Regions from separate parts of the Shewanella sp. YLB-07 genome, predicted to be linked through region 4. Evidence: predicted binding sites of a transcription regulator. Region 4 holds the regulator's gene; each other region holds the start of a gene.
The links. The regulator sigma-54, encoded in region 4, starts transcription at its own class of promoters, with help from an activator protein. The targets are predictions, from matches to a motif close to GTTGGCACGNNNNTNGNNT.
Positions count from the first base shown of each region.

Region 1: the regulator sigma-54 is predicted to act here: its motif matches at 4,894-4,912, upstream of FS373_RS00075 (P-II family nitrogen regulator).
Region 2: the regulator sigma-54 is predicted to act here: its motif matches at 1,503-1,521, upstream of FS373_RS20795 (flagellar assembly protein T N-terminal domain-containing protein).
Region 3: the regulator sigma-54 is predicted to act here: its motif matches at 5,469-5,487, upstream of FS373_RS04100 (P-II family nitrogen regulator).

Region 1 is NZ_VOQB01000001.1:13,029-20,541, reverse strand. It holds gene FS373_RS00090 (SapC family protein) at 1-157, opposite strand, end outside; gene FS373_RS00085 (TonB-dependent receptor) at 261-2,897, opposite strand; gene FS373_RS00080 (LacI family DNA-binding transcriptional regulator) at 3,331-4,344, shown strand; gene FS373_RS00075 (P-II family nitrogen regulator) at 4,454-4,792, opposite strand; gene FS373_RS00070 (GspH/FimT family pseudopilin) at 5,049-5,558, shown strand; gene FS373_RS00065 (GspH/FimT family pseudopilin) at 5,721-6,227, shown strand; gene FS373_RS00060 (TapY2 family type IVa secretion system protein) at 6,230-6,547, opposite strand; gene FS373_RS00055 (type IV pilin protein) at 6,544-6,933, opposite strand; gene FS373_RS00050 (pilus assembly protein) at 6,962-7,513, opposite strand, start outside.
Region 2 is NZ_VOQB01000010.1:160,199-167,711, reverse strand. It holds tRNA gene FS373_RS20800 (tRNA-Arg) at 1-61, opposite strand, end outside; gene FS373_RS20795 (flagellar assembly protein T N-terminal domain-containing protein) at 170-1,330, opposite strand; gene FS373_RS20790 (FlgO family outer membrane protein) at 1,848-2,477, shown strand; gene FS373_RS20785 (LPP20 family lipoprotein) at 2,474-2,920, shown strand; gene FS373_RS20780 (flagella synthesis protein FlgN) at 3,299-3,724, opposite strand; gene flgM (flagellar biosynthesis anti-sigma factor FlgM) at 3,729-4,052, opposite strand; gene flgA (flagellar basal body P-ring formation chaperone FlgA) at 4,137-4,841, opposite strand; gene FS373_RS20765 (chemotaxis protein CheV) at 5,064-5,984, shown strand; gene FS373_RS20760 (CheR family methyltransferase) at 6,120-6,959, shown strand; gene flgB (flagellar basal body rod protein FlgB) at 7,282-7,513, shown strand, end outside.
Region 3 is NZ_VOQB01000002.1:10,182-17,694, forward strand. It holds gene FS373_RS04075 (pilus assembly protein) at 1-3,419, shown strand, start outside; gene FS373_RS04080 (type IV pilin protein) at 3,448-3,837, shown strand; gene FS373_RS04085 (TapY2 family type IVa secretion system protein) at 3,834-4,151, shown strand; gene FS373_RS04090 (GspH/FimT family pseudopilin) at 4,154-4,660, opposite strand; gene FS373_RS04095 (GspH/FimT family pseudopilin) at 4,823-5,332, opposite strand; gene FS373_RS04100 (P-II family nitrogen regulator) at 5,589-5,927, shown strand; gene FS373_RS04105 (LacI family DNA-binding transcriptional regulator) at 6,037-7,050, opposite strand; gene FS373_RS04110 (TonB-dependent receptor) at 7,484-7,513, shown strand, end outside.
Region 4 is NZ_VOQB01000011.1:104,571-112,083, forward strand. It holds gene FS373_RS21710 (OmpA family protein) at 1-355, shown strand, start outside; gene FS373_RS21715 (hypothetical protein) at 436-1,278, opposite strand; gene mgtE (magnesium transporter) at 1,395-2,756, opposite strand; gene FS373_RS21725 (HPr family phosphocarrier protein) at 2,856-3,131, opposite strand; gene rapZ (RNase adapter RapZ) at 3,124-3,972, opposite strand; gene ptsN (PTS IIA-like nitrogen regulatory protein PtsN) at 3,969-4,412, opposite strand; gene hpf (ribosome hibernation promoting factor) at 4,415-4,702, opposite strand; gene FS373_RS21745 (RNA polymerase factor sigma-54) at 4,917-6,401, opposite strand; gene lptB (LPS export ABC transporter ATP-binding protein) at 6,555-7,286, opposite strand; gene lptA (lipopolysaccharide transport periplasmic protein LptA) at 7,283-7,513, opposite strand, start outside.

The sequences.
Region 1 (7,513 bases), on a different contig from region 4:
TTTTAACAAAAACAATTGGGTATTCAGTTGCTGCTCTAGAGAACTCATGAAGGGTGATAGGGAGAATATGTTGATTGGCAACTTGTGAATAGTTGGGTTTTGAAACTTTAACGTCTGAATGCTTGTTGGGTTCTAAAAGTGTTATTTCATTAGGCATCTTCTTTGGCTCCTTGATAGGGCTTCTTTTAAAATGAATTTTTTACAAAAAAAAGGGAGAGCTAAACTCCCCCTTCCCTTTTTATACCTTAATTCTAATTAGATTAGAACCTTACACTCGCACCTAAAGTAACGCGACGAGCCATTTCATATTCAAATGTAGGGAAACCATCAGTGAAACCGCTACGGTTTGTCTGGAAGTTATTGTTACCAGTCTGAACCGAACCTTCTTCAAGTAGGTTATTACCATCAAGTTTGATATCTAAATAATCAGTTACATGCCAGATAGCACTTAAATCTAAGCTACCAAATGCATCATGTAAGCGATTTCCATAAGAACCTTGCTCACGGATCATGTACTCACTACGCCAGTTATAGGCTAAACGAACTTGGAAAAGATCATTTTCAAAGTAACCTGTCACGTTATATGAATGTTCTGAGCTATCACTCAAGAAAGGATTCATATCAGTGTAAGTATTCTCACCTGTCTCTGTATCAGTGTAGGTATAGTTAACAATAGAACCTAAACCATTACCGTAATCTTGTTGATACTGAAATTCAGCACCTTGGATAATCGCTGACTCACCATTTTGTTTCTCTTGAACAGTCCAACCAGCTGCTTCTTCATCAGGTCGTAATGTTCCTTCGAATGGAATGTCTGCACTATCTGCACGGTATTCATTGATAGTTACGAAGTTCTTAATATCTTTCCAGAATAGGCCTACAGACACTAAAGAGTCCTCGTTGAAGTACCACTCAATACCTAAATCCATTTGATTAGCCACGTATGGCTTAAGACCAATATTACCTACTACCCAGTACTGATTATCAGGCAGGTCATCATCAGCGCCTAAAACATTCGGGTTAACATACATATCATCATATTGTGGACGTGCCATAACTCGAGCTGCTGAAGCACGCATTATCACATCATCAGAAAGGTCGAAAACTACGTTTAAGCTTGGTAACCATTCACCATAGCTTGCATCATCCGAAACTTTCTTGCCACTTTGATAATATGTTGAAGTTGCTTCAGTCCCAGCATAACGAACACCAAAGTTACCGCGCATGCCGTCTGTACCAAAATTCGCCATCACATATGCAGCATAATTATCTTCATCAACTTCACGATATGAACCTAAATCTTCATTTTCGCCAATGATGCTAGACTTAGCCCACGCTTTTAGCGCTTCAGGATCAAACTTTGCTATCTGATAGTCACCGGCTCCGACATCGATAGTTCCAGCAGCAACACTGCTTGTTGCAATACTAGTATCAAATCCTTCAGCCTGAATATACTCATAGCGACGAGAAGTTGTATTGTGCTGTGCGTATTTAACACCTGTCTTAATCGCATTGATCACACCGAAATCAACATCGAATTTAATATCAGCTTGAATGTAGCTTTCATCATCAGTCTTTGGGGTGCGGTTAAAGTTTGAACCTGTCCCCATGGTTAATGACCCTGGATCGTAAGCTGCGATGTCGAAACCATTAGTATCCCAAGTCTGGCTTCCACCAGTAAAGTCATAGGTACCACCTGGGATTGGTGTGCCACCCGTCCCGTCATCTACAACCATTTCAAAGTCTGTACCGCCAGATGACGTTGTTGTGCCTATCTGTGTGCTAAATTCATAGCTATCACCTGAGTATTCCATCTTTAAATCGAATACTTGAGACTTCATTGTCGCTTCACGTGGACGAGCCTGCCAAAAAGCGACATTCAAAGGACCAGCAACTTGAGTCCCAGAACCATCTGCACTTGGGGCATCACCACCACATAGACCACAACCGCCTAACCAGGTTGTGTCATCCCACGCACCAGAACCAGGGGCACCAGACCAAGATGTATCACCTTGAGTAAGCCAAAGTGCATAGTTGGTGTTATTTGCTTCCATCTGCATATCTATAGCGTTGAAAACAAAGTTTAGCGAATCTGTTGGAGCATATTGGAAAGTAGCAGTAAGAGCCGAGCGTTTACGCTCTTGCTCAAATGCAACGGGACCTGCTCCCCACTCCCAAAAAGCTTCGTTACCCTGGCGCTGTAAGCTACGATCTTGCAAAACACCTGAAACTAAAACACCAAATGTTTCATCATCATTTTTCCAAGAACCCAAAGCTGAAAACTGGGGGTCTACCGTATCTGAGTCACTCTGGTATTGACCTTCGGCGGAAGCATAAAAAGTTAGAGAGTCCATATCAAGCGGTTTACGAGTATTAATAATTACCGTACCACCGATACCACCTTCGGCTAGATCAGCTTGAGATGATTTATAAACTTCTATATCGCCAACAAGCTCAGAAGGGAGTAGCTCATAGTTAAATGAACGCTTCGCAGGCTCTAATACAAACCAACCTGTTGACGCAACATTCTGACCATTAAGTGTAGTTAAGGTCAGATCTTGACCAGCACCTCGTATTGAAACACCTGCACCTTCACCGAACTGACGCTGGATAGTTACACCAGGAATGCGCTGTAAAGACTCAGCAACGTTTTTATCCGGGAACTTACCGATATCTTCAGCGGTAATAGCATCAACAGTACCATCAGAGAAACGCTTGGCGTTCAAATTGGCCTGTTGCGAAGCACGAATACCACGTACTTCGATTTTTTCAATGTTGTCGTCAGCCGTTACAGCCGAATCAGCTTCTGCTGAGATTGCAGACATAGAGACTGCAGTACCGAGCAATAGCGCTATATTTGTAGCTAGTACACTTTTCTTAAAATTAGATGGTCGCATCTCGTTTCCCTTCCATAACTTTATTTTATTTTTTAGTATCCATAACCATCCCCTTAGGGAATGACAACGCTGTCATGTCTAGTACAAACATTACACAATTATTTACACCGGCGCCACAAGAAAATAACCAGAAGCGACAGAAATCGGTTCATCTGTACATTTTTTTCACAGGTGTCGACCAACTACCCATTTGTAAAACCTTTGTTGCATGCGGGGTTGAAGGATAAAAGTTGTTGTTATTAGTTATAAGAAAATTATTTTTATCAGAGATAAATTACATTTGCCGATTGCTAATTAAAGTAAAAGTTCGCACTATAGGCTGTAACAAAATGAAATAAAGTTCTTTGTAAACCTGATTATAAAAGACGTACATTCATCTTTACAAGTATTAGAACTTACCTATAACACACTGATAAAACGAGTGTTTAGTTGTATGAAAGTCACAATAAATGACGTAGCGAAGCATGCTGGTGTTTCAATTAAAACAGTTTCTCGAGTCACCAATAACGAGCCATCTGTAAAACAAGCAACCATAGATAAAGTCAATAAAGCCATTGCAGAGCTGGATTATCAACCTAATTTAGCGGCGAGAAACTTAGCAGGGACTAAGTCTTATGTCATTGGTTTTATCTATGATAATCCCAACGCTTATTATGTTATTGATATGCAAAATGGCATCCTGTCCTCATGCAAAGCACTTGGATACGAGCTACTCATTCATCCTTGCAATGCGAAGTCTGATAACATTTGCAATGAATTGACCACTATGGTGAAGCACGCAAGACTAGCAGGATTAGTCTTGACGCCTCCGCTTTCGGAAGACCCAAAAATCCTCCAAGCCTTGGACGAAATTGATGCCAATTATGTGCGAATCATTGCCGGAGAGAAAATCGATAGCAACACTGGGTTAGCCGTACTTGTGAATGATAAACATGGAGCCGTTTCAATCACACAGCATCTGATTGACTTAGGTCACAAGAACATCGCCTTTTTAAGTGGTGATCAACACCACGAATCTACCAAAGCACGTTTATCTGGTTATACCCAAGCGTTAAAGGATAATAACCTGGAGCTAGATGAACAAAACATTATTGAAGGCGAATATTCTTTCGAATCAGGTGTATCCGGTGCAAAGATTTTACTCAACAGGGTAAACAAACCTACCGCTATCGTTGCTTGTAACGATGAAATAGCCGCTGGAGCTTTATTTGCCGCACGCTTAGAAGGATTGGATATCCCTAAGGATATCTCTATCGTTGGTTTCGAAGATAGTCCGTTCTCTAGACAGACCTGGCCAAAACTGACGACAGTACATCAACCGAATCAAAAAATAGCCCAGATGGCGACTGAACTCTTAATTGCGAAAAGACGCTCGCAAAAGTCTGCACAGGCGAAGATATTCATACCAGAGCCAGTGATTAGAGACTCATCTTCGAAAGCGACATAGATTTTAGTCGCTAAAATATTAATTCCAATCGGAATAAGATCAAAAACGGCGTTGAAGGAAGCTCTTCAACGCCGTTTTTATAAATATCTACCAATGCTTATAAAGAGAGTTATACCGCCTCTTCGTTCTCTTCACCAGTACGGATCCTAATCACACGTTCAATCTCAGTGACAAAAATCTTACCATCACCAATCTTTCCTGTACGCGCCGTATCCACTATGACTTCAATGGCTCGGTCTAGCTGCTCATCTTGGATCACTAGCTCTATTTTAACCTTAGGTAAAAAGTCCACCATGTACTCGGCACCGCGATACAGTTCGGTGTGCCCTTTCTGTCGGCCAAAGCCTTTGACTTCAAGAACGGTCATGCCGGTAATGCCGATCTCAGCGAGAGATTCACGAACATCGTCCAGCTTAAATGGCTTAATAATTGCCTCGACCTTTTTCATCAAATGCTCCTTATAGGGTAGAAATTGCTTATCTGTATTATTGATCCAGCTTATCACGAGCTTGGAACTCACTAAAGTTAATATACCAATCAATCTCATGGAAGCAATTTCCTTTCCACTAAACAATAAAATTGCCTTACCATTTCTTCTAACCTAACTATACTTTCACTATTGGCCATAGATTTTATGTGATTGCAGGACGCAACACGGGCCTTTTAAAAGCAAATGTATCGAACTTATATTCAAAGGACTGAATATGAAAAAAAATAATGGTTTTACACTCGTCGAACTCATGACCACTCTAGTGATATCTACAACCTTAATCAGTATTGCAGTTCCAAACTTCAACTCCCTTTATGCACACTATCGAGCAGACTCATCCATTCGAGTCATTCAACAGACACTCCAAATGGCACGCAATAGCGCCATCAGTTACGGCGTACGCGTCACGGTTTGTCCCATAATAGAAAACCAGTGTAGCGACGACTGGACGATTGGCATTACCGTTTTCATTGACTCTGGAGCCAGTAATGTCATAGATGGTCAAGATGAAGTCCTGATGAAAACCGCCAGTTTCTACCATGAGGATTTTGTCACTTATAACCGTAGCGCCATCAGATTTCAAGCCGATGGCCTAGCTTCTGGCACCAACGGTACCTTAAAATATTGCCCATCGTCGACAAGAAGTGAATACTCGAAAGCAGTAATCATTAACCAATCAGGGAGAATCCGCTTCTCGAAAGCCGCTATCATCGAGTGCAGGTAATGGCTAAGTAGCAATAAAGTTTTAAGTAATAATACAAACAAACTGAAACAGTCAAAATACCCTTTGCAGCCAATATATTGGCTTTAAATAGTTGTTTTTTCGTGCTGTAAATAGACCTGTTCTCGCTTATACTTAATACTGTAATTGAGAGGAGAGAAAGTTATGCGACCGATACAAAATGGATTTACTTTAATTGAACTTATGGTGACACTCGTGGTTGCTATGCTCTTAGTCGGTGTCGGCGCGCCCTCCTTAAAAGCTATGTATGAAGGCTATCGAACTGATAGCCAAATACGTAAGGTTAATCAATCTTTACAGTTTGCGCGAAGCCACGCCGTTAGCTACGGCTCTAGAGTGACCATGTGCCCAATAGTATCAGGAAGCTGTAACGCAGACTGGAGTAAAGGGTTCAAAATATTTCTCGATAACGGCGCCCCAAATCAAATCGATGGCAACGACGAGGTGTTGACCGTAGTAGGTCCTTTTAATTCTAGCGATTTTGTTTCATTTGCCCCCAGCGCAATAAATTTCACTACCGATGGACTCACCAGTGCAGGCTTATTTATCTACTGTCCCGGTAGTAAGGTGAGTGATGAAACTATGGGTCTGCAAATTAATGCCTCTGGAACAGCAAGATTTAGCACAGCAACCAACCTAAACTGTAACTAAGCCTATCTTGCCGTCTCTTCATCTAGCTTTTGAGCTGCGCCTAATGTAAATGAAGCATCAAGCTCTACACACTCTTCAACGTCCTTGATATAAATACGCTTACCCGGGAGCTTTCTTGACGGCAATTTGGCCATGTTCCTTGTGAAATTCTTTACCTCCCATCTATAGAAAGCAATTTCATAACCCTTAGTCGTCTTCAAATAGCACTTATATTCAAGTTTTTCAGCTTTTTTATCATCCGCATTAACAGATGACGAGTTAACTAATAGTGCAAATGCAATAAAAGAAAATATTAAATATGTTAACTGTGACTTATTCATTCCCAACACTCCGCAGGTGACTTTTCTCCGATATCATTAATCTGAATAGTGATACATGCGCTATCTCGACTAGCCTGCTTCCCTTGAGCCGTTGCTACGACGATAAAGCTAGTCGTTCCTGTTGAATCTACGCTATATAATCCACTATCAATAACATAGGGATCTGCACCTAGGTTTAGATCATTCATATCTGTAGCATATTGCCTGTTATCCAGATAAAACTGCTCTTGTAGGTTGGCGACTCGCATTACCGCGGCTAAACCATCGGCTCGGCCTCCCTTAGCGACAAAGTCTGTATAAGTTGGATAGATCACAGCGGCTAAAATCCCCATAATAGCCACTGCAATCATCAACTCAATTAAACTAAAACCTTTAATTTTATTCATCCGATTTTCACTCATCATATTGCAATCATTACTCGTTAATATGGTAATAAATACGGTTCACACCTAACCCACCACCCACGCATTTTTCATCACCTGGAGGGCAACCATCACCGCCACCACCACCACCACCGTCAGCTTTTTTCATCTCATCACCGGCTGCACCGATGCCAATCAGGTACATATAGGAATCTCCATTTCCGTTCGGAGGAATAACCAATTGAGGGGTATCCGGCACTCTCTCTCCCATTTCAAGATATTCATGAGTATAGGAACGAGTCCCCTTATGAAGATCAAACCCATAAAGTCGTCCTACACCAGAGACTAGGCATTGAGTACTCGAAGCCGTGTCCCCGGGAACATATGAAGTAAAGAAAACTCGGCCTTCAATGATTGAAGCACCAGCCAGACTCTTCTCACCAACACCACCAAAACCATAATACCAGCCTCGCTTTAAACCGAAGCTGATATTATCAGCATCAGAGGAAGGGGCTGCTGATGTCACATTATAAAGATTAGCTAAAGTCAGTGTTTCCGGTACTTCATTACCGGGTGCCCCGTTGAATGAGCGGGATATGACATG
Region 2 (7,513 bases), on a different contig from region 4:
GACTCGAACCCCGATCGATCGCTTAGGAGGCGACTGCTCTATCCTGTTGAGCTATAAGGAGACGCCTGTGATTATACTGGTTTTCGCCTCAATGAAAAGAGGGGATGAAAAGCTAATGAGTTCAGTTGCTTGTTTATCATGCGATTTAAGTCAATAACTCAGGTTTTAGCTACATTTTGATCGCAAGGTCATTAATTTGGACGTTATAAGAGGCATTCTTATCGATTAAAATCGCCGTCGCTGTTTTTTCAGTGACTTGATCGATTTTTATTTCCGCACGGCTTTTCCCTGCAATGGCGCGCATTTTATCGAAACGGTCGTTGATGTTTTGTTGCAGTATTAACTGAAACTTATCGCCGACTCGGATGCCGTGGCGTCGACCTAGGTTTAAAATGACTCTGTCATGCTGTCTGGCGACGACTTGTCCTAATACCGGTCGGCAACTCAATGTGCTATCTATGTCTTCAACTACATTGGCTAATACCTTATCGATACTCTTGCCGTAGGCTGAAGCCCAGAATCTTTGGTGATTCGAGGGGACGGTTTCTTGGCGTTCAAACTCCCAGGGAGAGGAGGTGGTGTAAGAATCGCTCCAAATCTGTTCTCCACTGATGCCATGGTATAAGGAAAGCCTGATGCGGAATTGGCGAATGGGATCACTATGCCATAGCCCCAGCATTTGGCTTTCGGCGGGATCGGTCGATATATCGAGAATCTCAGGCAGGAGTACGTATTGGCTATCGGTGATTTCGCTGAGCCAACTGGGTAGACGATAGCCACGGATATCGACGAGTTCTTGTTCAACATCTAAGCGCTCGTTGGCATGGATATGAACAAAGCTGGTCAGTGACTGAGCTTCTAGTGCATCACCGAGTCGCTGGGATAGGTCTTTCTCAAACAATCCGATATTGCCGTAGCGTAATTGAGCCCTGTCCTGAATTAAAAACTGAGGAACCAGTATTGCGGCTTTTAGCTGTTGGCTATCACATTGTGAGCCTTGTGATTGCATAACATCGACTCGGAGCATGACAGTTAGTTTTTCGCCGTCAATGAGCTCGTTGACTAATTCGACTCTGCTGGCTTGGGCTTGGTTTGTTAGCGAAAAACTGTCTTGAACGAGTTGTCCGTTACGGACTCTTTGGGTGCTGGTGAAATTGGCACCATTTTTGAGTGTGGCATAGGTCAGTGCCTGTTCTATTGCATCTTCCCTGGCTTTGCTTATGTTACCGTTGATAATATTTGCCTGGCCTTTGACCACAACCCATGCGGCATCGGCGGTTGAGGAAAAAGCGATTAAAAAGAGCCAAATTATTACAGCGATAATTTTCATGTAAGATGTCCACGTCTAAATCTATGATGGCATTTTCAAGCACACAATGGGCGTCAATAATGGGCTTTAATATTGAGGCCTGACACTATTAGCGTCGCATTTCTGACACTTGGTTAGCTCAAACTGTCTATTATCATGCTTGTAGCAAGGATTAAGACACTATTGATAAACCAAGCAATTAATATGCCATTATCCTGTCTAGAGTTTATGTCAAGAACATGTTCAAGAGCTGGTGTCGCTCATCTCTTGCTTTGTGAGTAATAACTTAGCTTAAGCTTTGTATTATTGAGCCGATAAACACCTAATAGGCAAAACAAATCTCTACTTATATTCTATATTTTGACCAAGGTGGCTTAATATTTGCTTTAAATCTTATGAAGCGTCATCGATTAACCCGAACAGTCTCATGGCACATAGGTAAATTCAGTGTCGGCAGACTTGGGTGATATTACAGCTTTGAAATAGTCAGAGACTTGAGTTAGATAATTGATATTGAGTGTTTATCCAGGAATTAAGTATGCGTAAAGCACTAGTGTTTACAGCAGCGTTACTCTTGAGTGCGTGTGCGAATAGCGGTGAAGGCCTGTCAAAAGATAACCTTAGTCAAGGCAATCAATTGCCGTCGACATCGGCCATCAACCACTTGTCTGAGCAAATTGTCAGTGAGTTGGTTGAGCAGAATGATGAGCTCGGGAGTGATCAGCCTCTGCTGGTAGCAACGCCTGTGTTACTGGAGTCTTTTAATGAGACAAATGCAGTTGGATTACAGTTGCAGCAAGGTTTAATTGCCGCCTTACATGGGCGTAAGTTTAATCTGGTAGATATCAATGTCGGCGATAACATCAGGGTTACCCCCAATGGGGACTTCCTATTGACTCGTGATTGGAAGCAACTCCCTTCTGGGATCGCCGTTGAGCATGTTCTTGTGTCGACGATGAGTATCAATACCAGAGGACTCGTGGTTAATTCCAGGATAGTGAACATAACCAATAATCGAGTGGTTTCGGCGTCACAGGGAGCATTTAATATCAACGAATTACCTGGGTACCTGAAAAAATCTGAGAAGATCACCTCAAGAGATGGTCTGTTATATAGAGATCCCGTCGGCGGATTGCAGCAAGTTCAAGTTATAGGTGGTGCACAATGAAAACATGGATAATCTTATCTTTACTGTTTATCTCAGGCTGTGCGTCACAGGACAGGTACATAGAGTGGGAAACTCAGGCTCCCGAAAGTTTTCCTAAATTAACGGCGATAGGCTATGCGCCATTAGACACTCAGCCAGCCCAGTCTCAGGCGCAAAAAGTGGTGATGGCGATGCAAGCCTCGAAGATTGCCGCATACAGAGAGTTAGCCGAACAGGTTTTTGGCCAACAGTTGTCAGCAAGCAGCAGTGTCAATGATTGGATGTTATCAAACGATAGCATTCAAGCATCTGTATCTGGTGTGATACGCGGCGCTAAAGTGGTGAAGAGTTATCCTGCCGGGGATCATTATGTGACCGAACTCGAGTTAGACTTCTCTCTAGTGTGGGCCTTGTATGAACAGCAAAATAGACCACAAAAGATAAAAGAGATCACTTACTTTTAAGCGTTAACTATTGGAGGCAGGAAAGCAGTAGGCTTGCTGTCTTTAATTTCCTTTTCGATTTCACATGACTTTCTTACCATTACTCGTTCCCTTCATGGCTTCCTGCCATTTTCTGGCACATGGCTCATGACTGTCTAGCTTAGAAAGTTCCTGTTCTGCCGAGCCGTATTTCTCTTCATAAGGTGAAGGTCTAGCTGTGTTTGGGGTCAGAGTGATGTGGGAGTGGTCTAGGTATCTCTTGGCCATTATGGGATAGGGTATATTTATCTGGCTGATAAGGCTCTTAATCGCTATCTTGAGGCTTAGTCACCGTGATGCTTAAGTTGGGGCGTTTATAGCAGAGCAGAGTGTTATGGCTGGGGAGCATCAGATGGGCTGTTAGGCTTGTATATCATTGCCCAAGGTAGATATTGTCGAGGTCTTTCCCTTGTCATTATAGGTCAAGCTAGATGCATTGCGGCTAACTTGCAGAGCCTGGGAAAAACGATTCATGCTTGCGATATTCAGTTCTATCAGGCTGGAGTTTTCACTATTCAATTGTTTACATTCATCCAGCAGCATTTTGGCCGATGCCACTCGAGCTGATAAGTGTACATCATTAATGAGTAAAGCCTTATCAACATGGAGGGATAAAGCTTCATCTTTACTTTTCAACTCATCGAGTAATCCTGCCTTGGCGCTCGCCAACGAAAGTAGAAAGTCTGCATCTTGATTGGTCAGTGCAGCTTTCTCATCTGTAATGATTACTTTAAGCTTATTAAGCAACTCGAACTGAAGTTCGACGATGTCGTTTATCTTGCTCATAAAATTACTCGTTCATTCCCTTTAGGTCATTTTCAAACTGAGCTATGTTGATAGCCAGCTTTTCTGGATCAATTTTATAGCGACCTTCTGCGATTGCCAGTTTTATTTCTTGAACTTTTTGTTCATTAATTTCTGGGAAATCAGTCATTTTTGCTTGAGTGCTCTGCAGTTGCTGTGCCTGAGAAGTCAAAGAGACTGAGTCACTCTTAGGTGGTGTACTCAGAGAGTTGACCGAGTCATCATTGGATTTTTCACTGCTTTTATTGGCAGGAGACTTTCCAATGTGAGTGTTTACTGCAGTGTTTACTTGCTTAATATCAATAGCCATATTCGGCTCCAACAATTAAAAAATAAAAGAACATAATGGTATATCGGCAGTGATACCCTGAGCTTTAATAAAAATTAAGCAAAATTACATTCTAACTTCGACCTTGCCAACATCAATGACCCTTGCGTTGACAGCTTTATTCGAATAGGTGTTCTTTATACGAATTCTATCACCTAAATTACCATCTTGCAGTGCTTCTCCGACGGTTTTTATTTCAAAGTTATCAGTACGTGCAAAAATTGAGACTGAATCTCCTTTGCAGACGAAGCAGAGATTATTACTGAATATTGGTTGATCGGGAGCCATTCTTCTTTTTACTCGGGTACCAACGACCTCGTCCAGATTGTTGAATTGCTGACCTCGTAGAAGTGTTTGCTCTACATACTTGATGACAATGTCGCTTTTAGCGATTAAATCCCCTGGGCCCAATGTTGCTCTGGCGACGACAACCGGGTAAAGAATGTCGACTCTTACGGAGATAAATATTTGCCATGGGTATTGAAGTTGTGGACTTTTACAGGTTATTTTTACTGTATTGTTGCGTTTAATGGCTCTGTTACTGGCCAATTCCGCTGTTATTGGTGGAAAACATAATGGTGGCTTAAGTCGAGTGTCTAAACTTTGCGGGGTAATATTTACTCTTGCATGCTCTGCGACATCTATTTTTTCTTCTACAGCCCCTATAGCTAATTGGGATATGGCCGATAGAGTAGGCACACTCGCAGCTTGTGTGCTTAGCGCGTGATTTGACAAGAATATCAAAGAAACGAGGACATATTTTACTTTCATAATGAATAGACTAGCTTGATGGGCTAGATTACACCTATACTTTCTTAGTGACCGAAAATTTCGCCTTTCTCTGTAATAAACTTAAGGCGCCATAAACTTGACTATAAAGGGTCAAGTTGTGAGATATTTAACACTTAAAAGTAAATAAGCAATTAGTATGCCTAGTATTCGTAAAACCATGAGTATTAGGTGACATTTAAAAGACGACAAGGCAAGCGCATTATGTCAAGTATTCTTGAGTCAGTGAACAAACGAACACAGTTAGTCGGTCAGAACCGTTTAGAGTTATTGTTATTTAAACTCAATGGTCGTCAAAGGTACGGTATTAATGTTTTTAAAGTCAAAGAGGTACTGCAATGTCCTCCTCTTACCAGCCTTCCTAAGTTAAACCCTTATGTGAAAGGGGTCGCCCATATTCGTGGTCAAACGATTTCGGTAATCGATTTGAGTGCTGCTACAGGGGGGCGTCCAGTCGATAGTATCGATAACTGTTTTATCATCATCTCTGAGTACAACAGGAGTGTTCAAGGTTTCTTGGTATGCTCGGTTGAGCGGATTATCAATATGAACTGGGAAGCCATCTTACCCCCGCCAAAGGGAGCTGGTAAGTTCTCATATCTCACGGCTGTGACTGAGATTGAAGGCGAGCTTGTAGAAATACTCGATGTGGAGAAGATTCTTGATGAGATCTCGCCGGTTAAAACTGAGATAAGTCAAGAAGTCGATGAGCAGTTGACCTTAGATAGGGAAAAACATTTCCATATTATGGTCATAGATGATTCGGCTGTAGCCCGTAAACAGATCATTAGGGCATTAGTATCATTAGGTTTGCAGATAGATACTGCCAAAGATGGCAGAGAAGCGCTGGAGAAGTTGAAAGCTATTGGCGCTGAAATGGACGATGTATCGACCGAGATCCCGCTTATTATCTCAGACATTGAAATGCCTGAGATGGATGGCTATACCTTAACTGCAGAGATTAGAGACAACCCTAAGTTGAAAAATATTAAAGTAGTGCTGCATACATCTTTAAGTGGGGTATTTAACCAAGCTATGGTTGAGAAAGTAGGAGCAAATGATTTTATTGCTAAATTTAATCCAGATGAACTTGCAGCAGCAGTAAATAAGCATTTGAGTCTATAATGATTATTAGTAGAGCGCAGTAAGTTACATTAAGCTTGTTTCTTGTGGCTCTCTCGTGTATAAAACTGCGCTCGAATTGATCTCGTTATGCTGAGTTTAGTTAAGTCGTTATAGCTGTTTTTTTGATACTAGGATATCAAGGTGCCGAATAAATCACTCGCTGAAACCGAATATACACAATTTAGACTTTTTCTGGAGCAACACAGCGGTATAGTGCTGGGCGATAATAAGCAGTATCTTGTGCGTAGTAGGTTGGCGCCTTTGATGGGCAAGTATAATCTGCCGTCGCTTTCTGAAGTTGTTAGGCACTCGATGAAACCCACTGAGCGTCAACTCAGGGCTGCTGTGATCGATGCCATGACGACCAACGAAACCTTGTGGTTCAGAGACCGTTATCCTTTCGAGCTACTATCGAGTGTACTCTTACCTGAATACGCCAAACTGGGTCGGCCTCTTAAAATTTGGTCGGCTGCTTGTTCGTCGGGGCAAGAACCTTACTCATTAGCTATGACTATCTTAGAGTATCAACAGAAGAGGCCTGGTACTTTACCTGGCAGTGCATCAATCCTAGCCTCAGACTTGTCCCCCTCTATGCTAGAGAAGTGTAAAAATGGCGAATACGATAATTTAGCCTTAGGCCGTGGCTTGTCAGATCAGAGAAAGCGTCAGTTTTTTGATTCTACGAGTTCCGGGACTATGGTTATTAAAGATAACGTGAAGAGATTCATTAACTTCAGAGCTCATAATTTGCTTGAAAGTTATACCTTACTTGGTAAATTTGACATTATCTTCTGCCGTAACGTGCTGATTTACTTCGCGCCGGAGGCAAAGGCAAAAATATTGCGGCAATTTGCTGCCGCTTTGAACCCCAAAGGGATACTTTTTCTTGGCGCTTCCGAGTCCATCGCCGGCTTAACCGAAGAATTTGATATGGTCAGATGTAACCCTGGCATCTATTATCAGAAGAAAACTTAATAGCGGACTGGACTCAGTGCCGCTAGATGGGCTGACCAGTTCTGTTCGTCATCCATTCCTCTCTCATTAGTTTGCGGCAGCTCTACGAAGACGCCATCTATCTGGCTCGCAGGGCGTTCACAGGCTCATTTCGAGCAATATTCATATCAAATTCGAGCTATCCAACTTCAAATGGCCAGCTAAGTTTTAACTTGTCAGTTTTCGGGCGTCCTTGTCGCTAGTTTGTGAGCGTCAAGCTGCCAAGTACCCATGCTGGGTACTCCTCCTTTTTTATGGCACAACTATTGCTTTATCTATGACATCGAGTTCAGGAGGCAATTTTATGGCGATTAATTTTGATAATGCATTGGGTGTGCATCAATACACACTAGGGATCAGAGCCCAGCGTGCTGAAGTTATCGCGTCTAATATTGCCAATGCCGATACTCCCCATTATAAAGCTCGTGATGTCAATTTTGATAAGGCATTACAAGCCGCAACGAGTAGGCAAGGTGGCTTGGCTATGAGCCGTAGCGATAGTCGACACTTTGATCTCGCAGCGTTATCACAACAAA
Region 3 (7,513 bases), on a different contig from region 4:
AGTCATCAGCACGTTCCGGTGCAAGACCGCAGGTTCTGATAATCTTCGATAATTCTGGAAGCATGGATACGAGTGAGTATACGGAGACTTTTTACGATCGCGGAGAAACCGTCAATGATTCGACAAAACTCTATTACAGTAAAGGTGGTGTTGGGGTTCCGGAAGTCGATAGTAATAACTATATTCTCCAAAGTGTAAATGGTTGTAAAACGTCAAAAGTATATCTGGAATCTTATGGTTTTTTTACCGGTTTTATTAGGGAATATGGCTTTACAGGTGAAAATGGTACCTGGACAGAGTTACCCGATGAGCTAGGCAGTATAGTTTCACATGTGGATTGCTTCGAAGATTTCGAAGATGCTGCAGCTTTACAATTCAGCAATGCTACTGGGATTTTCGATGGTTTTCCTGTAGACAGTTTAGGTTCGAAATCTTCGCCAATTCCTTATACCAATGTAACTAGCAGTTCATCATCTTCAGATAAAACCGCAGCTCTTGATAAAGCATTTCTGACAAAGTTTGGTATAGGTAAATCTGTTACTTTTTACACACAAACTTATATTGATTGGTATCACAGCACGAAAAGTAAGCGCTGGACGACTCGAATGGAAATTGCCAAGCGAGTCATGGAAGACACTGTTGTCACGACACCCAGTGTTGATTTTGGATTATCGGTATTTAATTATAATACAGGTCGAACTAGTGATGGTGGGCGCATAATCTCAGGAATACAGAGACGAAATGCAGCCAGTAAAAAGACATTAGTTGAAACGATTAATAATTTAGATGCTGATACTTGGACACCGCTTTGTGAAACCTTGTATGAGGCCTATCGTTACTTTTCTGGGGGTAAGGTTAAGTTTGCTAAAGAAGCAGGAAGTTTAAATCCAGAACGAGATAGAAGTGTCGAGGATGGTAACTATTATATCTCTCCATTTGGTGAAACTCAGTGTTCGAATCGCTCTTATGTCGTTTATGTTACCGATGGTTCTCCTACTCGTGATTCGGCAGCGAATAGTCTTGTTAAGAATATGTCTGGTTATCGCTCAGCCGATAGGGAGGATGGTAGTTACCTTCCTGCACTTGCGAGTATATTAAATCGCAAGGATGTGAACACAAATTTAGAGGGTGATCAATTTGTTAGTACTTTTACCATCGGATTTAGTGATGGTGCCGATGACGCTGCTCCCATATTGAAGAAAACGGCAGACTTAGGCGGAGGTGCATACTTTGCTGCAAAGGATGCGACTCAATTGCAAAGTGCACTCTCACAAGTTTTCTCACAGATTTTAGAGGTCAATGCGAGCTTCACTTCACCTTCCATTGCAAGTAATAACTTCGATAGAACTCAAACATTTGATTCTGTTTACTACGCCATGTTCTTGCCCAATAAAGGACCTCGTTGGATGGGCAATATCAAGAAGTTTAGGGTGACAGGTAGTGGTGATATCGTCGATAAAAATGGTGCCCTTGCAATAGGTACAGACGGTAACCTTAAAGCATCCTCGTGCTCATATTGGACCCCAAATTCAGTCTGCTCAGGTTCTAGTGGAGGAGGTGATGGTAATGATGTCCGAGTCGGCGGAGCCGCACATACTTTGAGGGGGGCTGCTGTAAGGACACTTTATGGTAACTTAGGTACAGGTGGCTCGTTAAAATCACTCACAAAAAGTAATGCTTCCAGTGCTGCTGGCGGCGACAGTGCATTAGCTGCGTATATGGGAGTTAATAGCACTGAACTCAATAAGCTATTTGATTGGGCTAAAGGTAAAGATGTAGACGATGATGACAACGACAATAGCACCAGTGATATTCGTGACGATGTACTAGGTGATCCGCTGCACTCAAAGCCGTTGGCCATTAACTTCGGAAGCTCATCATCACCTGACCTGCGAATATTGGTGGGGACAAATCATGGCTTCTTACATATGTTTAAGGACTCGGGAGATTCAGTCGCTGAGTCATGGGCATTTATGCCCTATGAGTTGTTACCTAATTTAGTCGAATTACGAGCGAATGTTCCCACCGGAGTACACTCAGTCTATGGGATGGATAGCCCTCCAGTGGCCTATGTGAAAACGGGCTCAGGCGGAATAGAGAAGGCTTGGGTATTTACAGGGATGCGCCGTGGAGGCAAGTCTTACTATGCTATCGATATTACTAGTCCTGATTCTCCTAGTTATATGTGGAAAATTGATTCAGATAGTGCAGGCATGAGTGAGCTTGGTCAAACTTGGTCAGAACCTGTTATTACCCTTATCCCAGGCTGGCCAATAGGTAATACCGATCCGGAAACTGCTTCACCTGTACTTATTTTTGGTGCAGGTTATTCTCCTTCATCAAAAGATCCTGCTGCTGTCGGTTTACCTGATGCGCAAGGTCGCGGTGTATTTATTGTCGATGCTAAAACAGGAGTGTTAGTACACGCTTTTGGACCTACTTCAGACACCAAAATGACCCAGATGCCTGGGATTAGCGACAGTATCCCTAACTCTGTCGCTGTGTTAGATGCCAATGGTGACCGATTAACCGACAGAATATATGCGACCGATACAGGTGGTAATGTTTGGCGTATGGATCTGCCTAGCGGCAGCCCTAAAGACTCGACTAATCCATGGACAGTATTTAAGTTTGCCGACCTTGGCGGTGGAACTTTAGCCTCTGATAGACGATTTTTTTCAGAACCTGCAGTGGCACAAACGGTATTCACCAATCTGTCTGAAGTTGATGTGACTATTGGCGAAACCACGACTAAAACTAAAACATATCAGAATGTCGCTTATGATGCGGTAGTCGTTGGCACTGGTCATAGGCCTCATCCGACAGATACTTCGCGCTCAGATATGTTCTACATGCTTCAGGACCGACATGTCATATCCCGCTCATTCAACGGGGCACCCGGTAATGAAGTACCGGAAACACTGACTTTAGCTAATCTTTATAATGTGACATCAGCAGCCCCTTCCTCTGATGCTGATAATATCAGCTTCGGTTTAAAGCGAGGCTGGTATTATGGTTTTGGTGGTGTTGGTGAGAAGAGTCTGGCTGGTGCTTCAATCATTGAAGGCCGAGTTTTCTTTACTTCATATGTTCCCGGGGACACGGCTTCGAGTACTCAATGCCTAGTCTCTGGTGTAGGACGACTTTATGGGTTTGATCTTCATAAGGGGACTCGTTCCTATACTCATGAATATCTTGAAATGGGAGAGAGAGTGCCGGATACCCCTCAATTGGTTATTCCTCCGAACGGAAATGGAGATTCCTATATGTACCTGATTGGCATCGGTGCAGCCGGTGATGAGATGAAAAAAGCTGACGGTGGTGGTGGTGGTGGCGGTGATGGTTGCCCTCCAGGTGATGAAAAATGCGTGGGTGGTGGGTTAGGTGTGAACCGTATTTATTACCATATTAACGAGTAATGATTGCAATATGATGAGTGAAAATCGGATGAATAAAATTAAAGGTTTTAGTTTAATTGAGTTGATGATTGCAGTGGCTATTATGGGGATTTTAGCCGCTGTGATCTATCCAACTTATACAGACTTTGTCGCTAAGGGAGGCCGAGCCGATGGTTTAGCCGCGGTAATGCGAGTCGCCAACCTACAAGAGCAGTTTTATCTGGATAACAGGCAATATGCTACAGATATGAATGATCTAAACCTAGGTGCAGATCCCTATGTTATTGATAGTGGATTATATAGCGTAGATTCAACAGGAACGACTAGCTTTATCGTCGTAGCAACGGCTCAAGGGAAGCAGGCTAGTCGAGATAGCGCATGTATCACTATTCAGATTAATGATATCGGAGAAAAGTCACCTGCGGAGTGTTGGGAATGAATAAGTCACAGTTAACATATTTAATATTTTCTTTTATTGCATTTGCACTATTAGTTAACTCGTCATCTGTTAATGCGGATGATAAAAAAGCTGAAAAACTTGAATATAAGTGCTATTTGAAGACGACTAAGGGTTATGAAATTGCTTTCTATAGATGGGAGGTAAAGAATTTCACAAGGAACATGGCCAAATTGCCGTCAAGAAAGCTCCCGGGTAAGCGTATTTATATCAAGGACGTTGAAGAGTGTGTAGAGCTTGATGCTTCATTTACATTAGGCGCAGCTCAAAAGCTAGATGAAGAGACGGCAAGATAGGCTTAGTTACAGTTTAGGTTGGTTGCTGTGCTAAATCTTGCTGTTCCAGAGGCATTAATTTGCAGACCCATAGTTTCATCACTCACCTTACTACCGGGACAGTAGATAAATAAGCCTGCACTGGTGAGTCCATCGGTAGTGAAATTTATTGCGCTGGGGGCAAATGAAACAAAATCGCTAGAATTAAAAGGACCTACTACGGTCAACACCTCGTCGTTGCCATCGATTTGATTTGGGGCGCCGTTATCGAGAAATATTTTGAACCCTTTACTCCAGTCTGCGTTACAGCTTCCTGATACTATTGGGCACATGGTCACTCTAGAGCCGTAGCTAACGGCGTGGCTTCGCGCAAACTGTAAAGATTGATTAACCTTACGTATTTGGCTATCAGTTCGATAGCCTTCATACATAGCTTTTAAGGAGGGCGCGCCGACACCGACTAAGAGCATAGCAACCACGAGTGTCACCATAAGTTCAATTAAAGTAAATCCATTTTGTATCGGTCGCATAACTTTCTCTCCTCTCAATTACAGTATTAAGTATAAGCGAGAACAGGTCTATTTACAGCACGAAAAAACAACTATTTAAAGCCAATATATTGGCTGCAAAGGGTATTTTGACTGTTTCAGTTTGTTTGTATTATTACTTAAAACTTTATTGCTACTTAGCCATTACCTGCACTCGATGATAGCGGCTTTCGAGAAGCGGATTCTCCCTGATTGGTTAATGATTACTGCTTTCGAGTATTCACTTCTTGTCGACGATGGGCAATATTTTAAGGTACCGTTGGTGCCAGAAGCTAGGCCATCGGCTTGAAATCTGATGGCGCTACGGTTATAAGTGACAAAATCCTCATGGTAGAAACTGGCGGTTTTCATCAGGACTTCATCTTGACCATCTATGACATTACTGGCTCCAGAGTCAATGAAAACGGTAATGCCAATCGTCCAGTCGTCGCTACACTGGTTTTCTATTATGGGACAAACCGTGACGCGTACGCCGTAACTGATGGCGCTATTGCGTGCCATTTGGAGTGTCTGTTGAATGACTCGAATGGATGAGTCTGCTCGATAGTGTGCATAAAGGGAGTTGAAGTTTGGAACTGCAATACTGATTAAGGTTGTAGATATCACTAGAGTGGTCATGAGTTCGACGAGTGTAAAACCATTATTTTTTTTCATATTCAGTCCTTTGAATATAAGTTCGATACATTTGCTTTTAAAAGGCCCGTGTTGCGTCCTGCAATCACATAAAATCTATGGCCAATAGTGAAAGTATAGTTAGGTTAGAAGAAATGGTAAGGCAATTTTATTGTTTAGTGGAAAGGAAATTGCTTCCATGAGATTGATTGGTATATTAACTTTAGTGAGTTCCAAGCTCGTGATAAGCTGGATCAATAATACAGATAAGCAATTTCTACCCTATAAGGAGCATTTGATGAAAAAGGTCGAGGCAATTATTAAGCCATTTAAGCTGGACGATGTTCGTGAATCTCTCGCTGAGATCGGCATTACCGGCATGACCGTTCTTGAAGTCAAAGGCTTTGGCCGACAGAAAGGGCACACCGAACTGTATCGCGGTGCCGAGTACATGGTGGACTTTTTACCTAAGGTTAAAATAGAGCTAGTGATCCAAGATGAGCAGCTAGACCGAGCCATTGAAGTCATAGTGGATACGGCGCGTACAGGAAAGATTGGTGATGGTAAGATTTTTGTCACTGAGATTGAACGTGTGATTAGGATCCGTACTGGTGAAGAGAACGAAGAGGCGGTATAACTCTCTTTATAAGCATTGGTAGATATTTATAAAAACGGCGTTGAAGAGCTTCCTTCAACGCCGTTTTTGATCTTATTCCGATTGGAATTAATATTTTAGCGACTAAAATCTATGTCGCTTTCGAAGATGAGTCTCTAATCACTGGCTCTGGTATGAATATCTTCGCCTGTGCAGACTTTTGCGAGCGTCTTTTCGCAATTAAGAGTTCAGTCGCCATCTGGGCTATTTTTTGATTCGGTTGATGTACTGTCGTCAGTTTTGGCCAGGTCTGTCTAGAGAACGGACTATCTTCGAAACCAACGATAGAGATATCCTTAGGGATATCCAATCCTTCTAAGCGTGCGGCAAATAAAGCTCCAGCGGCTATTTCATCGTTACAAGCAACGATAGCGGTAGGTTTGTTTACCCTGTTGAGTAAAATCTTTGCACCGGATACACCTGATTCGAAAGAATATTCGCCTTCAATAATGTTTTGTTCATCTAGCTCCAGGTTATTATCCTTTAACGCTTGGGTATAACCAGATAAACGTGCTTTGGTAGATTCGTGGTGTTGATCACCACTTAAAAAGGCGATGTTCTTGTGACCTAAGTCAATCAGATGCTGTGTGATTGAAACGGCTCCATGTTTATCATTCACAAGTACGGCTAACCCAGTGTTGCTATCGATTTTCTCTCCGGCAATGATTCGCACATAATTGGCATCAATTTCGTCCAAGGCTTGGAGGATTTTTGGGTCTTCCGAAAGCGGAGGCGTCAAGACTAATCCTGCTAGTCTTGCGTGCTTCACCATAGTGGTCAATTCATTGCAAATGTTATCAGACTTCGCATTGCAAGGATGAATGAGTAGCTCGTATCCAAGTGCTTTGCATGAGGACAGGATGCCATTTTGCATATCAATAACATAATAAGCGTTGGGATTATCATAGATAAAACCAATGACATAAGACTTAGTCCCTGCTAAGTTTCTCGCCGCTAAATTAGGTTGATAATCCAGCTCTGCAATGGCTTTATTGACTTTATCTATGGTTGCTTGTTTTACAGATGGCTCGTTATTGGTGACTCGAGAAACTGTTTTAATTGAAACACCAGCATGCTTCGCTACGTCATTTATTGTGACTTTCATACAACTAAACACTCGTTTTATCAGTGTGTTATAGGTAAGTTCTAATACTTGTAAAGATGAATGTACGTCTTTTATAATCAGGTTTACAAAGAACTTTATTTCATTTTGTTACAGCCTATAGTGCGAACTTTTACTTTAATTAGCAATCGGCAAATGTAATTTATCTCTGATAAAAATAATTTTCTTATAACTAATAACAACAACTTTTATCCTTCAACCCCGCATGCAACAAAGGTTTTACAAATGGGTAGTTGGTCGACACCTGTGAAAAAAATGTACAGATGAACCGATTTCTGTCGCTTCTGGTTATTTTCTTGTGGCGCCGGTGTAAATAATTGTGTAATGTTTGTACTAGACATGACAGCGTTGTCATTCCCTAAGGGGATGGTTATGGATACTAAAAAATAAAATAAAGTTATGGAAGGGAAACGAGATGCGACCATCTAATTTTAAGAAAAGTGTA
Region 4 (7,513 bases):
TATTGTGCTGAATATGCCGAATGAAGTCACCTTCGGAGTCGATGAGGTTCATCTCAATTCTGGAGCTAAAAAGGTGCTTAATAGCGTGGCCTTAGTGGCTAAAGAGTATGATCAAACTCAACTCAATATATTGGGTTATACGGACAGTTCAGGTTCTGAGTCATACAACCTGCGTTTATCGAAAATTCGCGCCATTGAAGTGGGTAATTATCTTGTGGCTCAGAAAGTGGAATATGCCAGAGTAAAGTCTGAAGGCATAGGTGAAGCTAGACCTATTGCGAGTAATTCTTCCGCAGAAGGCAGGGCGCAGAACCGCCGTGTGGAGATTATCTTGAGTCCATTGCCTCAAAGTTAATTCTTGTTTATTACAGTTTCTAAAAAGGCTTCCCTTGGGAAGCCTTTTCTCTTCTTGAGTGCCAATGTTGGACACTAGGTTCATCTATTAATCTGCATTCGATTAATAATACGGTAAGTCACATATATCAATAACAGAATAACAAGGTAAATAACCCACCTGATGGTATGGTGGTTACTGATTTTTACATCTATCGCTTGGGTTAGTTTTGGAAGAATCTCTTCTATTTTATGTATATCAGAGCGCATCTGTCCCATGGTCCCGGCTTCATGGGAATACTGATGGCTTTCAATAAACTGCTTCAGTGTATTGACCTTTTTCAGGTATCCCTCAAGCTCTAGTTTGAGCTTTTTGGACACATCTTGCCATTGACTGATTGCCATGACATTATTACCCAAGAGTTGCAGTGATATGGCTTGTTTCGAGGTGATATATTCGAACAAGTGTTGGCGTATCGCTAATGTCTGAGCATAAACATTATTATCCTCAATCTTGGCGAGTTTCTCTAATCTTTCTTGTAGGGCCATCAAACTATTCAACATACTCAAAGATTGTTTGTCTGACTTGTCTAGTTCGGAAGTGAGTACGATGAAATTTGCTTCATAACTTTTTAAATTAAGCTTCATCTGTGTAATGAGATCTGTCTGTATGTCCCATATCGAGAAACACGTATTTGAGAGAGCAAACTCTCTCTTTAGCTCCTTGAGTGTTTGTTGCCACTTCTTTAAGTATTTATCCTGCTTCCTAAAAAAGAAATCTTTCTCATGACGGCGAAGGCTGAGCTTTTTTATGGAGAGTTCTAAACTGATCTCTTTACATTGGTTAAGCTGAGCGAGTCTATGTAGGTAGATCTCACTAATGCCTATGCTCAATATGATACACAGGATTATTGGGATAAGTATGAGTGGGTTAAAAGGTTTCAAACAAGGGCCCGCAGAGTGCTTTTTACAAGTATAGCGTTAAAAGGCAAGACTGCTGGACTGGAGGCCTTGCTTAAGCCCCTTTTAGGGGCTAATACTTGTTACCGGTTTTTATTAGATCACAGCAGGAAGAAGGTGGCCAGTCCGAGGAAGGCGAACAAACCAATCACATCAGTGACTGTGGTTAACACCATGCCACCGGCGAGGGCCGGGTCGATGTTCATTTTTTTAAGTAGTAATGGAATACTTGCACCGGCAAACCCTGCCACTGTCATATTGATTAGCATGGCTCCGCCTATGAGTGCACCTAAGGCTATATCACCTTTCCAGAGCCACACGGCTGCGAATACCAATACTGACCATAACAAGCCATTGAGGAAACCGATGGCCAACTCCTTGCCTATCAGCCAACGAGAGTTACTCTGTCCTATCTGGCCCAGTGCAATTCCTCGAATCACCAGGGCTAAGGTCTGATTACCGGCGACGCCTCCCATGCTCGGCACTATGGTCATAAGAATCGCTATGGTGGCAAATTGCTCCAGCGTGCCTTCAAACATATTACTGACAGACGCTGCCAAGAGCGCGGCAAATAGGTTGATGGTCAGCCATAGAGAGCGCTGTAAAGTACTCTTTAAGACCGGGCCAAAGGTATCGCTATCTTCATCCATACCCGCCATGCCCATCATGGAGTGCTCGGCATCTTCCCTGATGATATCGACGACATCATCTATGGTGATCCTGCCAAGCAGCTGATTATCTTCGCCGATAACAGGTGCCGAGATCCAATCGTGTCGTTCAAATAGTTGTGCGACTTCGCTGTCATTCATGCCAACAGGAATACCTTCTAGATCCGAGGCCATAATGTCTCTGACTGATGCGTCCGGGTTGCAGGTGAGCAGATCTGAAATCCGCACACCGCCGAGTAAATTATCACGTTTATCGACGACATAGAGGGTGTCAGTCGCTTCCGGTAGCTTTCCACGAATTCTAAGGTAACGCAGTATCACATCTATGTTGACGTCGGGACGTAGGGTGACGGTATCGGTATTCATGATACTGCCAGCGGTGTCGTCCGGGTAAGATAGCGCCTGCTCGACTCTCGTCCTATCTTGGCTGCTCATGGACTGGAGTACTTTATTGAAGACACTGTCGGGCAAACTACGCAGGATATAGGCAAGATCGTCGGTATCCATGCCTTCCGCGGCTTTCGCGACTCGCTCTGGTGTCATCTGTTTGATGAGGCTATCTTTTAGTTCCTCCCCTAACTCGTCTAAGATCTCCCCGGTATGATCCAGATCGATAAGTTGCCATAAGACCTGACGCGTTCTTGGCGGAGATGATTCTAAAATAAAGGCCACATCCGATGCTGCCATATCATGGAGCATGTTTCTGACATGAACAAACATACCATTACCAAGGGCTTGGGTAAGCTGATTTAGACGTTGATCGGTTGTTTCACTGTCTAGCACTTCTTTCGGCATAGTGGACCCTCCTTTGGTTGTGTTTGATAGTTTGCTTTAGATTAGGGTTAGCTAATTTGTAAAAGAAAGGGCGAATATAGTGAGAGTAAAAGGTTAGGGTTAACTTGCTTCATCGAATTTTGCATCGACAAGTGCACATATTGCATCTAGCGCAGCATCGGCATCCTGACCTTCACCGAGCAGTGTGATGGTTTTTCCCATGCCAGTTTCTAGCATCAATAAGCCTAACACACTGGCAGCAGAGGCCTCCTTCTTTCCCTGCACTATGGTTATCTCGGCGTCAAACTCGGACGCCAGGATGGCGAGTTTAGTTGCGGCTCGGGCATGGAGGCCGAGTTTATTACATATGGTGACCTGGCGTTCTAATTTAGTCATTACTCAATTCGCGATGACGCGCCTGAATCTTATGCTTACTGTTACTAAATAGCTTAGCTAATTGCTCTGTGACATAAACAGATCTATGTTGTCCGCCAGTACAACCTATGGCGATGGTAAGGTAGCTACGGTTATTTCTTTCAAGATGAGGTAACCAGGTTGCCAGTAAGTTTTCTATTTGCCAGATAAATTTATTGACTGTGGGTTGTTGGCTCAAAAAAAGTTGAACCGGCTCATCTAGCCCTGTCATGGGTCTTAGCTCCGGTTCCCAATGGGGGTTTGGCAAGAAACGAACGTCAAACATGAAGTCTGCCTCGGCTGGCATCCCGTATTTGAAGCCAAAAGATTCGAAGTTAATGACCAACTCTTTATCGATACTGCCTAGGAGAATTTCACGGATCTTGTCACTCAGGTCGTAGATATTGAGGTTTGATGTGTCTATGTAATGATCGACCATCTTAGACACGGGTTCGAGCAGTTCTCTTTCATGCTCTATCGCCTCTTTAAGAGACGTCTTAGTGCGGGATAGTGGGTGTAATCTTCGGGTTTCACTGTAACGTTTCAGCAGTACCTCATCGCTCGAGTTCAAGAAGAAACTGAGTAATTCTGTGCCTTCGGGGAGGTTAGCAAACTGCTTCTCTAGCTCTTTGTCTTGCTCTGATATATTACGCACGTCGACACTAATGGCTACGAGTTCTGTACTGCCTTTGAGTTGTTCGAGCAAGGTATCCATTAGTGGCAGAGGAAGGTTATCGACACAGTAGTAGCCAAGATCTTCTAAGACCCTGAGTACGACAGATTTTCCCGAACCGGAACGACCGGACACCATCACCAGTTTCATTGTGTTATCACCTGATAGAGTTCTGACTCATCTTGAGTTTTTCGTAACTGTTTCACAATATGCTTGTTATTGAGTTTCTCAGCCATGGATGACAGAGTACTCAAGTGCTGCTCACATTGATCCGCAGGGACTAAAAGTGCAAATAGTATATCTACAGGTTGCTTATCAATGGCGTCGAAGGAGATAGGCTCTTCGCACTTGATTAATACAGCAACCGGTTGACTTATATTGCTCAACCTACCATGAGGAATCGCAATACCATTACCTATACCTGTGCTTCCCATTTTTTCCCTCGCCAAGAGACTTTCAAAAATCTCTTGTGAAGATAGGGTTGGGTACTGGACAGCGGCAAGATCGCTGATGAGTTCCAGTACCTTTTTCTTACTGCCCGGAGTGGCGCAAGTTGTACATTCCGGCTGCAGGATGGTGCTTAATTCCATTATTAATGCTTTGTTAGCTTCTCTTTGTGTTTAATAACCTGACGGTCGAGCTTATCAATCAGGGAGTCGATAGCGGCGTACATGTCAGCGTTCTCTGACATAGCAAAAACCTCACCACCGGCAAGGTGGAGTTTAGCTTCGGCTTTTTGCTGCATTTTCTGAACATTTAAAATAACGTGTACATTATTGATCTGATCGAAATGTCGTTCAAGCTTAGTGAACTTTTCTTCGACATATTGCCTTAGCGATGTAGTGATCTCTATATGGTGTCCAGTTAGGTTTATTTGCATAGAAATACTCCTCCAGTGTCCAATTTAACTCTTAGGTAGGTTGTAGAAAAATCTTTCGGGATTTAACTCACAACATAATTCCCTGTTATACCAGGAGTTGAGCCTAAGGGTTATCGACTACAGGCTGCTTCTGGTGATTAGCGCTCAACATGAGCGCTAATCAGGTCGTGGCTAAGTAGATTTTTCTATTTAGGTGACGACCTTACTTCCTTCTTTATAAACTCTTACGTTGATTCGATGGTGGAATCAACATGGCTTCACGATACTTAGCTATGGTGCGCCTCGCGACCTGAATTCCCTGCTCTGCTAATAGCAAAGCCATCTTACTGTCGCTGAGTGGTTTCTGTTGATTTTCGGCTGCAACCAGCTTCTTTATGAAAGCACGAATGGCGGTAGATGAACACTCGCCGCCATCATCGGTCCCCACATGGCTGGAGAAAAAGTATTTCAGCTCAAATATGCCCCTCGGGGTATGCATATATTTTTGTGTGGTGACACGGGATATGGTGGATTCGTGCATCTCTACGGCTTCGGCTATGTCGTTCAATACCATAGGTTTCATGGCTTCTTCACCGAATTCGAAGAAGCCCTGTTGGAATTTAACTATGCAGTTTGAGACTTTCAGTAAGGTCTCGTTGCGGCTCTCTAAGCTCTTGATAAACCACTTAGCCTCTTGCAGGTGACCACGAATAAACTGACTATCTGATTGATTCTTGGTACTTTTCACCATGGATGCATAATGTTGGTTGACGTTGATCTTCGGCATATTGTCTGGATTTAACTCAACCATCCAACGACCTTTCTTCTTGGTCACAGTGACATCTGGGATGACATACTCATCTTTACCTGGAGTAATGGCGAGTCCTGGGCGGGGATTAAGCGTTTGGATTAACTCAATGGCGACTCTGAGATCATCTTCCTTAAGCTTAGTCTTACGCATTAACTGGCGGAAATCACGTCCTGCGATCAGATCCAGATGATCTTTGATAAGGAGCCTGGCATTATCTATGTGGGGGGTTGTATCTGCGTATTGTGCCAGTTGAATCAAGAGACATTCGCTGAGGTCCCTGGCTGCTATGCCGATAGGATCGAAGTGTTGGATACGTTTGAGGACGGCTTCAACTTCATCCTGTTCAATTTCTGGATCACCCATGGCCTCGAGAATATCTTCAACACTTTGGGTGAGATAGCCCCTCTCATCAATGGCATCTATGATGGCGGTCGCTATGGCGAGATCATTATCAGAAAACGGTGTCAGGTTCTTCTGCCATTCGAGATGCTCATACAAACCTTCGCTGGTCTCGCCTTGGAAGGGCATATCATCGTCGCGCATGGCACCAGAACTCGAGTTCGGAGACGCGGTATAGACTTCATCCCAAGTGGTGTCCATGGGGAGCTCTTCTGGCATGGAATCTTGGGTTATTGCCTCTGAGGTTTCAACCGCAGAGCTGTCGATTGGACCATCACCTTCGCCATCACCCGTGGCGTTAAAGTCTTCTGCGTCTATGGTCTTATCTTCACCATTGACTGGGGGGTCAACCTGTTCTTCATCTAGTTCGAGAAGGGGGTTGGAGTCTAACGCTTGTTGGATTTCTTGTTGCAGTTCCAGCGACGATAGTTGCAATAGACGTATAGCCTGCTGCAGTTGTGGTGTCATGGTTAACTGCTGACCCATTTTAAGCTGGAGTGACGCTTTCATTTACCGCTATTCCCTTCATTGTAATTATAAAATGAGAAAGCCTGCTTTGACTTGTTTGGGGTTTCTCTGAGCCCCTGGACCTTAGGCTGAGTAAGCCGAGTGTCGATAAATACTCATCCCTTAATGCGCGTTAAGAATGAGTCTCTTGATTAACTATAGCTTGAATTGTTCACCTAAGTACACAGCTCGTACTTGCTTATTGTCCAAGATCTCGGCGGGTGTACCTTCAGCGATTAAATTTCCGTGACTGACTATGTAAGCTCGCTCACATACGTCTAAAGTTTCACGCACATTATGGTCAGTGATCAGTACACCTAAGCCGCGACTCTTAAGCTGCTCGATGATTTTTTTAATGTCGATAACCGAAATAGGATCCACCCCTGCAAAGGGCTCATCGAGGAGAATAAACTTAGGGTTAGCTGCCAAGGCTCTGGCTATCTCGACGCGTCTGCGTTCACCGCCCGAGAGTGCCATGCCTTGGCTGTCACGAATATGGGTAATATGAAACTCTTCCAGAAGGCTCTCGAGTTGTTCTTCCCGGGTGTTGTTATCTATATCTGAACGTGTCTGTAGTACCGCCATTATGTTATCCCTAACCGATAACTTCCTAAAGATGCTCGCCTCTTGAGGCAGGTAACCTATGCCTTTTCTTGCCCTCAAGTGCATAGGATCTAAGGTCAGATCATCATCATCGATTAAGATCCTACCTTTATCACTCTGTACTAAGCCTACGATCATGTAGAAAGTGGTGGTTTTTCCCGCGCCATTAGGGCCTAACAGACCGACTATCTGTCCGGTTTTGACTGTGATACTGACATCTTGAACTACGGCTCTATTCTTATAACTCTTGGCAAGGTTGACTGCCTTTAGCGTCATCTGGCTCATTGTTTCTCCTGCCCTATGACTGGTAACTGAGTAGGTATAATGTCTTGCTTGCTGGTTTGATTGTTCGTTTCAGCTGGCTCGACTTCTGGTAATTGAGTCGGCAGCGGCTCCGTAGCTGGCTCTTGTTCTTTGGCCTTATCTTGACTGGTATCCTGATAGCTTTCTGGCTGAATAATGGTGATAACCCTATCATTGCCTTTGCTTTCTGCTATCAACTGTTGCTTAGC